One region of the Mesorhizobium sp. M2A.F.Ca.ET.046.03.2.1 genome, then DNA from elsewhere that is predicted to be linked to it. Evidence: riboswitches for the same ligand, from Rfam matches in the RefSeq annotation. Region 1 holds a riboswitch; each other region holds the start of a gene.
The links. A riboswitch is a leader RNA that binds a small molecule or an ion and turns the genes downstream of it on or off. The one in region 1 is predicted to bind thiamine pyrophosphate.
Positions count from the first base shown of each region.

Region 2: it holds a riboswitch for thiamine pyrophosphate, as region 1 does, so the genes downstream of both, EJ072_RS35465 (YkoF family thiamine/hydroxymethylpyrimidine-binding protein) here and thiC (phosphomethylpyrimidine synthase ThiC) in region 1, are expected to answer to the same signal.
Region 3: it holds a riboswitch for thiamine pyrophosphate, as region 1 does, so the genes downstream of both, thiB (thiamine ABC transporter substrate binding subunit) here and thiC (phosphomethylpyrimidine synthase ThiC) in region 1, are expected to answer to the same signal.

Region 1 is NZ_CP034449.1:3,424,429-3,427,696, reverse strand. Features, by position in the region: gene EJ072_RS37525 (hypothetical protein) at 1-337, shown strand, start outside; gene EJ072_RS16495 (hypothetical protein) at 1,000-1,227, shown strand; TPP riboswitch at 1,349-1,465, shown strand; gene thiC (phosphomethylpyrimidine synthase ThiC) at 1,569-3,268, shown strand, end outside.
Region 2 is NZ_CP034449.1:7,327,360-7,330,627, reverse strand. Features, by position in the region: gene EJ072_RS35470 (GSU2403 family nucleotidyltransferase fold protein) at 1-939, opposite strand, end outside; TPP riboswitch at 1,136-1,248, shown strand; gene EJ072_RS35465 (YkoF family thiamine/hydroxymethylpyrimidine-binding protein) at 1,239-1,847, shown strand; gene EJ072_RS35460 (ABC transporter permease) at 2,086-2,955, shown strand; gene EJ072_RS35455 (ABC transporter ATP-binding protein) at 2,952-3,268, shown strand, end outside.
Region 3 is NZ_CP034449.1:3,926,872-3,930,139, reverse strand. Features, by position in the region: gene thiP (thiamine/thiamine pyrophosphate ABC transporter permease) at 1-246, opposite strand, end outside; gene thiB (thiamine ABC transporter substrate binding subunit) at 469-1,479, opposite strand; TPP riboswitch at 1,523-1,628, opposite strand; gene EJ072_RS18720 (thiamine diphosphokinase) at 1,759-2,403, shown strand; gene EJ072_RS18715 (ABC-F family ATP-binding cassette domain-containing protein) at 2,414-3,268, shown strand, end outside.

The DNA of each region.
Region 1 (3,268 bases):
GCTTGCGCCGCCCAGAGGACACGCTGAAAAGGCAGCATGGGCGCGCAAGCACGCCATTCACGAGAGGTTCGACATGAAGACTATGCAAGAAAAAGACATTCCGGCATTCGTGCAAGCAGTTGTGGAGGCCGGCTGCAACATTTGCGCGATTGGCAACTTGGGATATGTCTTTGGCGATGCTGATTTGACGCCGGCGCAACGGAGGTCCGTCGAGCCACAGCTGCGCAGGATTGCTGAGATCTACGGCGAACGCGATCATCTCATGGACGAGATAGCTGTATATCTGCGGTCGATCGGACGCCATGTCGAGGTTGAGCCGAAGACAGGTGTTTCCTGATGGCCGCGATCGATCGCGTTCCGTAGTCGCCATTTCTATTGGGTAACGAGCAGCCGTCTTCCAACCTCTGAAACAAAAAAGAGGTGACCCCCAAAGGCCGCTCTCGAGACCGCAAGTCTGAGCCGCTAACGCATTGCGATAACCAGGCTGTCCGAACTGGGCGTCGATGCCTTCCTCGACCAGGTCGCGGTAGGCGGCGATCTCATCTACCGCATGCATAGCCAAGCCAGAGAAGTTTTCGGCAGCGGAATTCTCGGTCGCTTCCCCTTTTATGACTAGAGGGTGCGGCCGATCCGGCCGCGACGATCTCGCAGGGATTGCCATATACGGCAACACGAACACCGGCGGATCAATACTCGGATAATGGCGGCCGGCTATGTAGCGATCGATCGCGCACCAACATATCAATGCAATAGCTTAGTTGCTTTCAAAGGCGGGTCTCTACGAACTGCAAGCAAGCTAAACGATTGCGTCAACTCTTCCTCGCAGAGCGAAAACTCCGCGCCCACGCGATTTCTCTGCTGGAACAGCGGCACATCCTCAGCGCCAGGACACGGCCGCCGCCGTCGGGTTTTACGAAGCCGGTGATTGCATAAGTTGCCCGCAAGATATCATTGGTATCGGGAACGCCGCCGATGCCGCATCCTGAATAGAGCGGCCGCTTGCACCTGCCAGCCCGACGACCAGATCATATCTGCAACTCCATCTACCTGGACGTGGTGCAAATCACCTCGCTGAAGCCGCAAATCGTCGCCTTCGACCAGGATAACCACATCCGTGACCGCCTGAGCTACTCGGTCGATCTCGACGCACATGGCCGATACAGTTTTTCCATCCTTCACGAAGCGAATGAGACTTTGGCCATTCCAGCCCTGGTCTACGGGGCGTGACTTGTCCCCGATGCATGCGCGAGCTCTCCGCTCGGCCGGCCGCCGGACGTCGCCACCGGCCGAAGGCGCCCGAAGGCGCCCGAAGGCGCTTGACAAAGCAGCACCGGCCCATTCAACTTGAGGCATTCACCAGGGGAGTCCCGGTAAGGGGCTGAGATACTGCTGGCTTTCGCGGCGCAGTGACCCGTTGAACCTGATCCAGTTCATACTGGCGTAGGGACGGTGCAAGCGCTTTGCGGGAGTTTACGCCCGAGGTCCTGCTGCAGCAGGTCTACAGAAGCGTCTTTTCATCCTTCCGGCACAGAACTGGGTCTCCAATGCATGAGCAAAGGAGCCTCACGATGAATGCCCTCACCCCCGCCGTGTCGACGGGACCACTGCCCGCCTCGCGGAAAATCCACAAGCCCGGCGTCCTCTACCCGCAGATCAGGGTGCCGATGCGCGAGATTTCCGTCCATCCGACGGCCGGCGAACCGCCCGTCACCGTCTACGATCCGTCCGGCCCCTACACCGATCCATCAGTCCAAACCAGCATCGAAAAAGGCCTTGCCCGGCTTCGCCACGAATGGGTCACGGCGCGTTGCGATGTCGAAGCCTATGACGGCCGCCACGTCCGGCCGGAAGACAATGGATTCGCCACCGGCGAGCGCCTGACACCGGAATTTCCGATACGCAATCGGCCGCTCAAGGCCAAGCAGGGCAAGGCGGTGACCCAACTTGCCTATGCGCGCGCCGGCATCATCACGCCAGAAATGGAGTTCGTAGCCATCCGCGAGAATCTCGGCCGCGAGGTGATGCGCGGCAAGCTGCAACGCGACGGCGAAGCCTTCGGCGCGGCGATCCCAGATTTCGTCACACCCGAATTCGTGCGCGACGAGGTGGCGCGCGGACGCGCAATCATTCCCGCCAACATCAATCATCCCGAGAGCGAACCGATGATCATCGGGCGAAATTTCCTGGTGAAGATCAACGCCAACATCGGTAACTCGGCTGTCACATCGTCGATGGCCGAAGAGGTCGAAAAGATGGTGTGGGCGATCCGCTGGGGCGCCGATACGGTGATGGACCTGTCGACCGGCCGCAACATCCACAACATCCGCGACTGGATCGTGCGCAATGCACCGGTGCCGATCGGCACGGTGCCGCTCTATCAGGCGCTCGAAAAGGTCGGCGGCATCGCCGAGGACCTCAACTGGGAGGTCTATCGCGACACGCTGATCGAGCAGGCCGAGCAAGGCGTCGACTATTTCACCATCCACGCCGGCGTGCGGCTGCACTACATACCGCTGACCGTCGACCGGGTCACGGGCATCGTCTCGCGCGGCGGCTCGATCATGGCCAAATGGTGCCTGCACCATCACCGGGAGAGCTTCCTCTACGAGCATTTCGAGGAGATCTGCGACATCGCCAGAGCCTATGACGTTTCCTTCTCGCTCGGCGACGGCCTTCGTCCCGGTTCAATCGCCGATGCGAACGACGCGGCGCAATTCGCCGAACTGGAAACACTTGGAGAACTCACCAAGATTGCCTGGGCAAAGGACTGCCAGGTGATGATCGAAGGCCCGGGCCATGTCCCCATGCACAAGATCAGGCAGAACATGGACAAGCAGCTCGCAGTGTGCGGTGAGGCGCCGTTCTACACGTTGGGGCCGCTGACGACCGACATCGCGCCGGGCTATGACCACATCACCTCAGGGATAGGTGCCGCCATGATAGGCTGGTTCGGCACCGCAATGCTTTGCTACGTCACGCCGAAAGAGCATCTCGGCCTTCCCGACCGCAACGACGTCAAGATTGGGGTGATCACTTACAAGATAGCCGCCCATGCAGCCGATCTGGCGAAGGGCCATCCGGCAGCGAAAACCAGGGATGATGCCCTTTCGCGCGCGCGCTTCGAGTTCCGCTGGGAGGACCAGTTCAACCTGTCGCTCGACCCCGAAACCGCACGGTCCTTCCACGACCAGACCTTGCCCAAGGAGGCGCACAAGCTGGCACATTTCTGTTCGATGTGCGGGCCGAAATTCTGCTCCATGCGCATTTC
Region 2 (3,268 bases), 3.5 Mb from region 1:
CGCTTCCGCGAAAGCCAGTGCAAGGTCATCCTGTCGGCGCGTCGTATCCAGCGCCTCGACCAGCAGGCCCGCCTGATGCAGGTCCTTCTCCCGCTTCGCCGCCGCGCCTCGCTCGCGGCGGGTCGCCACGATCAGCTTGTGAACGGCGAAGCGTTCGGGCGAGGGGACAAGCACCGGCACGCCGGAGCGATGCAGCAGCACCGTCCTCACCGGGTCGCGGATCAGGAAATCGAGGAAGCGCAGCGGCTGCGCCGAGGCGCCGCCGAGCGAAGGCATCAGGCTGGCGCGGTCGGCATGCTCGTCGCTGCCGCGGTTGGGGGTGAGGAACTCGATCCGGTAGCGCGAGGCGTTCTCGTACTGCGTCGCGCGGCCGGCATCGGTCCGGTGCGGGATTTCGCGAAACGTCGGATCGACTGCCTTCAGCACGTCGATGACCGGCGGCATGCTGTCTTCCACTTCGGCCGAAACGGAATGGAACTGTGCGAAATCGGCATCGCCTGTCTGCAGCGCGGCACCCGGCAATCGCACCCCGAGATGCCCGGCATAGGTCTGGAAAGCGACGGTGCCCACCAGCACCGCGCGCAGCCGGAAGAGCCCCGCCTTTTCCAGCGCCTCGACGACATCGCCGGTGAAGGTCTCGGGTGCGGTCAGGCCGGCATCGCGGACAAGCGTGGAGACCAGCTTGCGGCGGCTCTTGAGGTCGCCCTTGATCTCCCTGAAGGCCGCAACCCGACTGGCGATCTCGGGATCCTCGGCCGGACCGACATAACGCCTCTTTTTCTCGGGGCGGGTTTCCTCGAAATACCAGTAGTCGCGGCCCTTCACCGGCACGCGCACGAAATTGCCCGCCGTCGAGAAATCCGTCTCGAAGGAAGCATCGAGGCTGCGCTGCACCAACTCGGCGTAGAGGGTGCGGTAGGCGAGGTCGATGGTCTTCATGGCGCTGCTATTGTGCGTTATAAGATTCCTGAAATTTTCTTATAATTGCGCGCCGCCAAGTCGATTGCAAGTTCGTTATAAGAAATTCGTGAAAATCTTATAACCACCGGCATCTCCCCTAGGGGAGATGAAACTCGTGGCCCAATTGGCGTCGCAAAAAACCGCTTCCCCAACCTGGCAAACAGTGCTTTAACGCGCCCATCCACAGGGGTGCTCCGTACGGTCGGGGCTGAGATGGTGGCGGCAAGCCTCCGGACCCTAAAGCTGATCTGGATAATACCAGCGGAGCGAGGCGGGCCATGTTTTCCGGCGCACAGATTTCCCTTTATCCCATGGCCGACGATTTCGTCGGCGTCATCCTCGGCGCGTTGGGCGCGCTCGATCCTTACCGCGACAGGCTGAGGATCGAGACCGACGACATCTCGACGCTGCTGGTCGGGCCGCCCGAAGTGCTGTTCCCGGCGATGCGCGACCTCTTCGTGGCGGCGGCCAAAAGCGGCAAGCATTGCGTGCTGTCGGCCGCCGTCTCGCGCGGCTGCCCCGGCGAGCCGGACGACCCGATCTGCCGTTCCGACGAGATCGGCGGCCCGGCGGTCCCGCTCGACGAGCGCAAACGCGCGGCGCTCGGCGCCGTGCGGTCGACGCCCTCGACCGACCAGGCGGTGGCGGCGCAATTCTCGCTCTATGTGATGGGCACGGGCGATCACATGGACGAGATCTATGGCTGCATCGACTTCCTGAAACAGTCCGGCGTGTTCGACCGTTCCAAGAACTTCTGCACCAGGCTGCGCGGCGACGCCGGCGCAGTGTTTGCCACGCTCAACGAAGCCTTCTGCCGCTTCGGATCCGGCGCGGGGCATGTGACCCTCGACATCACCATCTCGGCCAACAGCCCGACCGCGGTTTGAGCGCAAGCTCGAGCTGTCTAGGAGAGTTATCGTGGCTGTTTGGTATGACCTATTGCATGGGGGAGAGGGCCCCATATCTGACCGCCTCTCTGAAGAGGGAGCGCAGCCTTCGGCCATTGGCGAAAGCCGAGGTGAAGGCCAATCTCCCCCCTTGTGGGGGAGATGCCTGGCAAGGCAGAGGGGGGCGCTGTCCCGCCGGCATGTCAGGCGTTCGCAAGCGCAGCCTTCGTCGGATGCTATGGGGCAAGTTTCGCAGGGAGGCGTTCCTTCGCGCCCCCCTCTGTCCTGCCGGACATCTCCCCCACAAGGGGGGAGATTGGCTCTCACGGCGACCTTCGCCAAAATCGCTCCCGCCGCCCTCGCGTTTGCGTTGCTGCTCCTCGCCTGGGAGCTCTACGCCCGTCTCGGCGGCCTTGCGCCCACCGTGCTCCCCGCGCCGTCCCGCGTGCTGGCGCAGGCCTGGGAGAACCGCGCGGCACTCGCCGAAAACACGCTTCCCACCATCCGCGCCACGCTTGCCGGCTTCGCCTGCTCGCTCGCCGCCGCCTTCGTGCTTTCGGCGCTGGTCGACTTCCTGGCCCCGCTGCGCCGCGCGCTGTTTCCGCTGCTGATCGCCAGCCAGACCTTGCCGCTGGTGGCGATCGCGCCGCTGGTGGCCTTGTGGTTCGGCTTCGGCCTCTTGCCGAAGATCCTGCTGGTCGCGCTGGTCACCTTCTTCCCGAAGATGGTGGCGCTGGTCGAAGGCTATGCCGCGACAAGCGCCGAAATAAGCCAGATGCTTGCCGCCATGGGGGCAGGGCGCTCGCGCATATTCTGGCTGGCGCGGCTGCCGTCGGCGATGCCCTATTTCTTCGCCGGACTGCGCATCTCCATCACCTATGCGGTGGTGGGCGCGATCTTCGCCGAATATGCGGGCGCCGCGAAGGGGCTGGGCATCTACATGCTCAGCGCCAAGAACAACTTTCGGCCCGACCTCGTGCTTGCCGCCGTTGCCGTCAGCTCGGCGCTGACGCTGGCATTGTTCGGCCTCGCCGTCCTGGTGCAGCGCCTCGCCATGCCCTGGGAGAGGGCCGACCGCAAGGCCGAACCCTCCGGGCACCGGCCATGACCCGGCTCGAGCTTCGCGATGTGCGCAAAAACTTCGGCGCGCTCGAGGTTCTTGGCGGCGTTTCGTTCGATGTCGGCGCAGGCGAGTTCGTGTCGATCCTCGGCCCCTCCGGCGCCGGCAAGTCGACGCTGTTTCAGCTCCTCACAGGCGCGATCCGGGGCGAGGGCGAGATGCGTTTCGACGGCGCGCCGCTCGATGGCGCCCGCTTCGCCTTCATGCCGCAGCGCGACGCGCTGATGCCGTGGCGGCGCGTCATCGACAACGCCACGCTGGGGCTTGAAGTGCAGGGGATGACGCGCCGGGCCGCGCGCGA
Region 3 (3,268 bases), 500 kb from region 1:
CGGATGCCTTGAAAGCGCGCGTGCCACCAGCAGCGCCGGCGCGACCGACAGCAGCGTCGAGAGCAATGCTTGCCACAGCGTGAAGCGGGCCACGCGCAGGAGGTAGCCGTCGAAGGCGGCGGCAGCGCCGGAGAGGTCGTGCGCGCCTTCGAGGATGAGGCCAGCGAAGGCGCCGCCGATGAGCGCGGCGATGGCCGCGAGCGCGACGACACTGGCGGTGACGCGGGAGTCACGCGCGGAGTGCACGCCGCACCATGCGAGCTTCAGCTAGGCAACGCCGCGTTCCTTCGCGCCTCCCTCTGTCCTGCCGGCCATCTCCCCCTCTAGGGGGGAGATTGGCAGCGTCGACGCCCCGCTCGATCCTGCAACGTCGGAGATGGGCGAAAGCCGGCGTGACAGCCAATCTCCCCCTTGAGGGGGAGATGTCCGGCAGGACAGAGAGGGGGGCCTTGGCGCAAGCATCGCAGCCTACTTGCTCATCACCGCCAGCCACTCATCCGCCCACGCCTTGCGGTTGGCGGCAACCTCCTCCGGGCTGAACAGCAGGGTCTTGGTCGGCTTGACCAGTTTGTCGAAGGCCGGGTTGAGCGGCTTGTCGGTCTTGCCGGCCGGGAACATCCAGTTGGTTTCCGGGATGACGTCCTGGAATTTCGGCCCGGTCATGAAGGCGATGAACTTTTGCGTCAGCGGGTTCTTGGCACCCGTCGTGGTGATGCCGGCAACCTCGATCTGCAGGTATTCGCCTTCCTCGAAGGACGCCGCCTGATAGCGCTCGGTGTTCTCGGCCACCATGTGATAGGCCGGCGAGGTGGTGTAGGAGAGCACCATCGGCGCCTCGCCCTTGGTGAACAGGCCATAGGCCTCGCTCCAACCCGGCGTCACCGTCAGCACTTTCGTCTTGAGCTTGGCCCAGGCCTCCGGCGCCTTGTCGCCATAGACAGACTTCACCCACAAGAGCAGGCCGAGGCCGGGCGTCGAGGTGCGCGGATCCTGGATGACGATCTTGTCGGTGCCGCTACCCTCGATCAGGTCCTTCAGGCTCTTCGGCGGGACTTTTAGCTTCTGCGTGTCATAGACGACGGCGAAATAGCCATAGTCGAACGGCACGAAAGTGTCGTCGCTCCAGCCGCCCGGCACGTTGATACCCGAGACGTCGCCATGCGGCGCGAACAGCCCGCTCGCCTTGGCGTCCGCGGTCAGGTTGGTGTCGAGGCCGAGGACGATGTCGGCCTTGGTGCCGGCGCCCTCGAGCTTGACGCGGTTGAGCAGCGCGACGCCATCGGCGACCGAGACGAATTCGAGATCGCAGCCACATTCGGCTTCGAATTCCTTCTTCACCGCCGGTCCGGGCCCCCAATCGGCAGTGAAGCTTTCATAGGTATAGACGGTGAGCTTGTCCTCGGCGACGGCAGGCGCAACACCGGCCAGAAGCGACAAAAGACCGGCTGCGAGAATAAGCTTGGACAATATCGCGCGCATCGGCGCCTCCTTCGTTCGAGTGACAAGGAATTGAGGCGCCGGATGGTCCGAAACGTCTAATCCCTCCGCCGGTACAAACCGGATCAGGTTCAGCGGGTTGGCTCGATTGCCTCTCAGCCGGATCACGTCCGGCACCCCGTTAGAGCGTCTCGACAGATAGGCCCGGCCGAAGCGGCGTGCAAGCGGAAGTTTGCCGGGCAGCTAATGTTCCGAGGCAGGAACCGAAGCGCGGCGCTTCCGGCTTCCGTTTCCCCCGGCGGGCTGGTAAGGGCGACGGCCATGGGCACATTCACCATCCTGCTTGGCGGCGAGCTTATCCGCACGCCCCGGCTCGAACGCCAGATCGCTGGTTCGCGCGTCATCGCCGCCGACGCCGGCATCGGCCATGCCCGCATGCTGGGCCTTGTCCCCGAGCTCTGGGTCGGCGATTTCGACTCGGTGCCGGCCAACCTGCCCGAAGATCTGGCTTCCGTCCCACAAAAAATCTTCCCGGCCGAGAAGGACATGACCGATGGCGAGCTTGCAATAGCGGAAGCGCTCCAGCGCGGCGCCACCAGCCTCGTGCTTGCCGGCGCCTTCGGCGGCAAGCGCGCCGACCATGCCTCCCTGCATCTGGCGCTCGCCGTGCGGCTGGCAGAAGCGGGCACGACCGTGTTGCTGACGAGCGGCGCACAGGAAGGCGTTCCCATCCTGCCTGGCAAAGCCAGTTTCGACTATGCGGACAGCACCCTGTTTTCGGTGCTCGGCTTCTCCGACCTGTCCGGCCTGACGGTCACCGGCGCCAAATGGCCGCTCGACCGCGTCGAGGTGGCGTTCGGCTCCTCGCTCACTATATCAAACGAGGTCAAAGGGCGGCTTGGCATCGCGCTGGAGCGCGGCCGGGCGCTGCTTCTGGCCCACCCCTATCCTCTTCCCGAAAGCTGACATTCCAGATATGGCGCCGCCACTTCTCAACCTCGACGGCATTAAACTGACCTTCGGCGGCACCCCGCTGCTCGACGGTGCTGCGCTCAGCGCTTCCGCCGGCGAAAAGATCGCGCTGGTCGGCCGCAACGGCTCGGGCAAGTCGACCCTGCTCAAGATCGCCGCCGGCATGATCGAGCCGCAGGACGGCGAAGTGTTCCGCCAACCCTCGGCGACCGTTCGTTATCTGCCGCAGATGCCGGATATGGATGGCTTCGCCACCGTGCGCGCCTATGTCGAGGCCGGCCTCGGCCCGGCCGACGATCCGCATCGCGCCACCTATCTGATGGAGCATCTCGGCCTCACCGGCGAGGAGAAGCCGGGCGACCTGTCTGGCGGCGAGGCGCGCCGCGCCGCGCTTGCGCGCGTCATGGCGCCGGAACCCGACATCCTTCTGCTCGACGAGCCCACCAACCATCTCGACCTTTCCGTGATCGAATGGCTGGAAGAGGAGCTTGCCCGCACCTCTTCGGCGGTGATCCTGATCTCGCACGACCGCCGCTTTCTCGAACGCGTCACCCGCGCCACCGTCTGGCTCGATCGCGGCCAGACGCGACGGCTGGACAAGGGCTTTGCCCATTTCGAGGAATGGCGCGACCAGGTGTTGGAGGAGGAAGAGCGCGAGCAGCACAAGCTCGGCCGCCAGATCGTGCGCGAGGAGCATTGGTTGCGCTACGGCGTGACCGCCAGACGCAAGCGCAACATGCGCCGCCTCGGCGAATTGCAGACGATGCGCCAGCGCTTCCGCAGCCACCGCGGCGCCGAAGGCATCGCCACCATGGTGGCGAGCGACGCCGCCGAATCCGGCAAGCTGGTGATCGAGGCC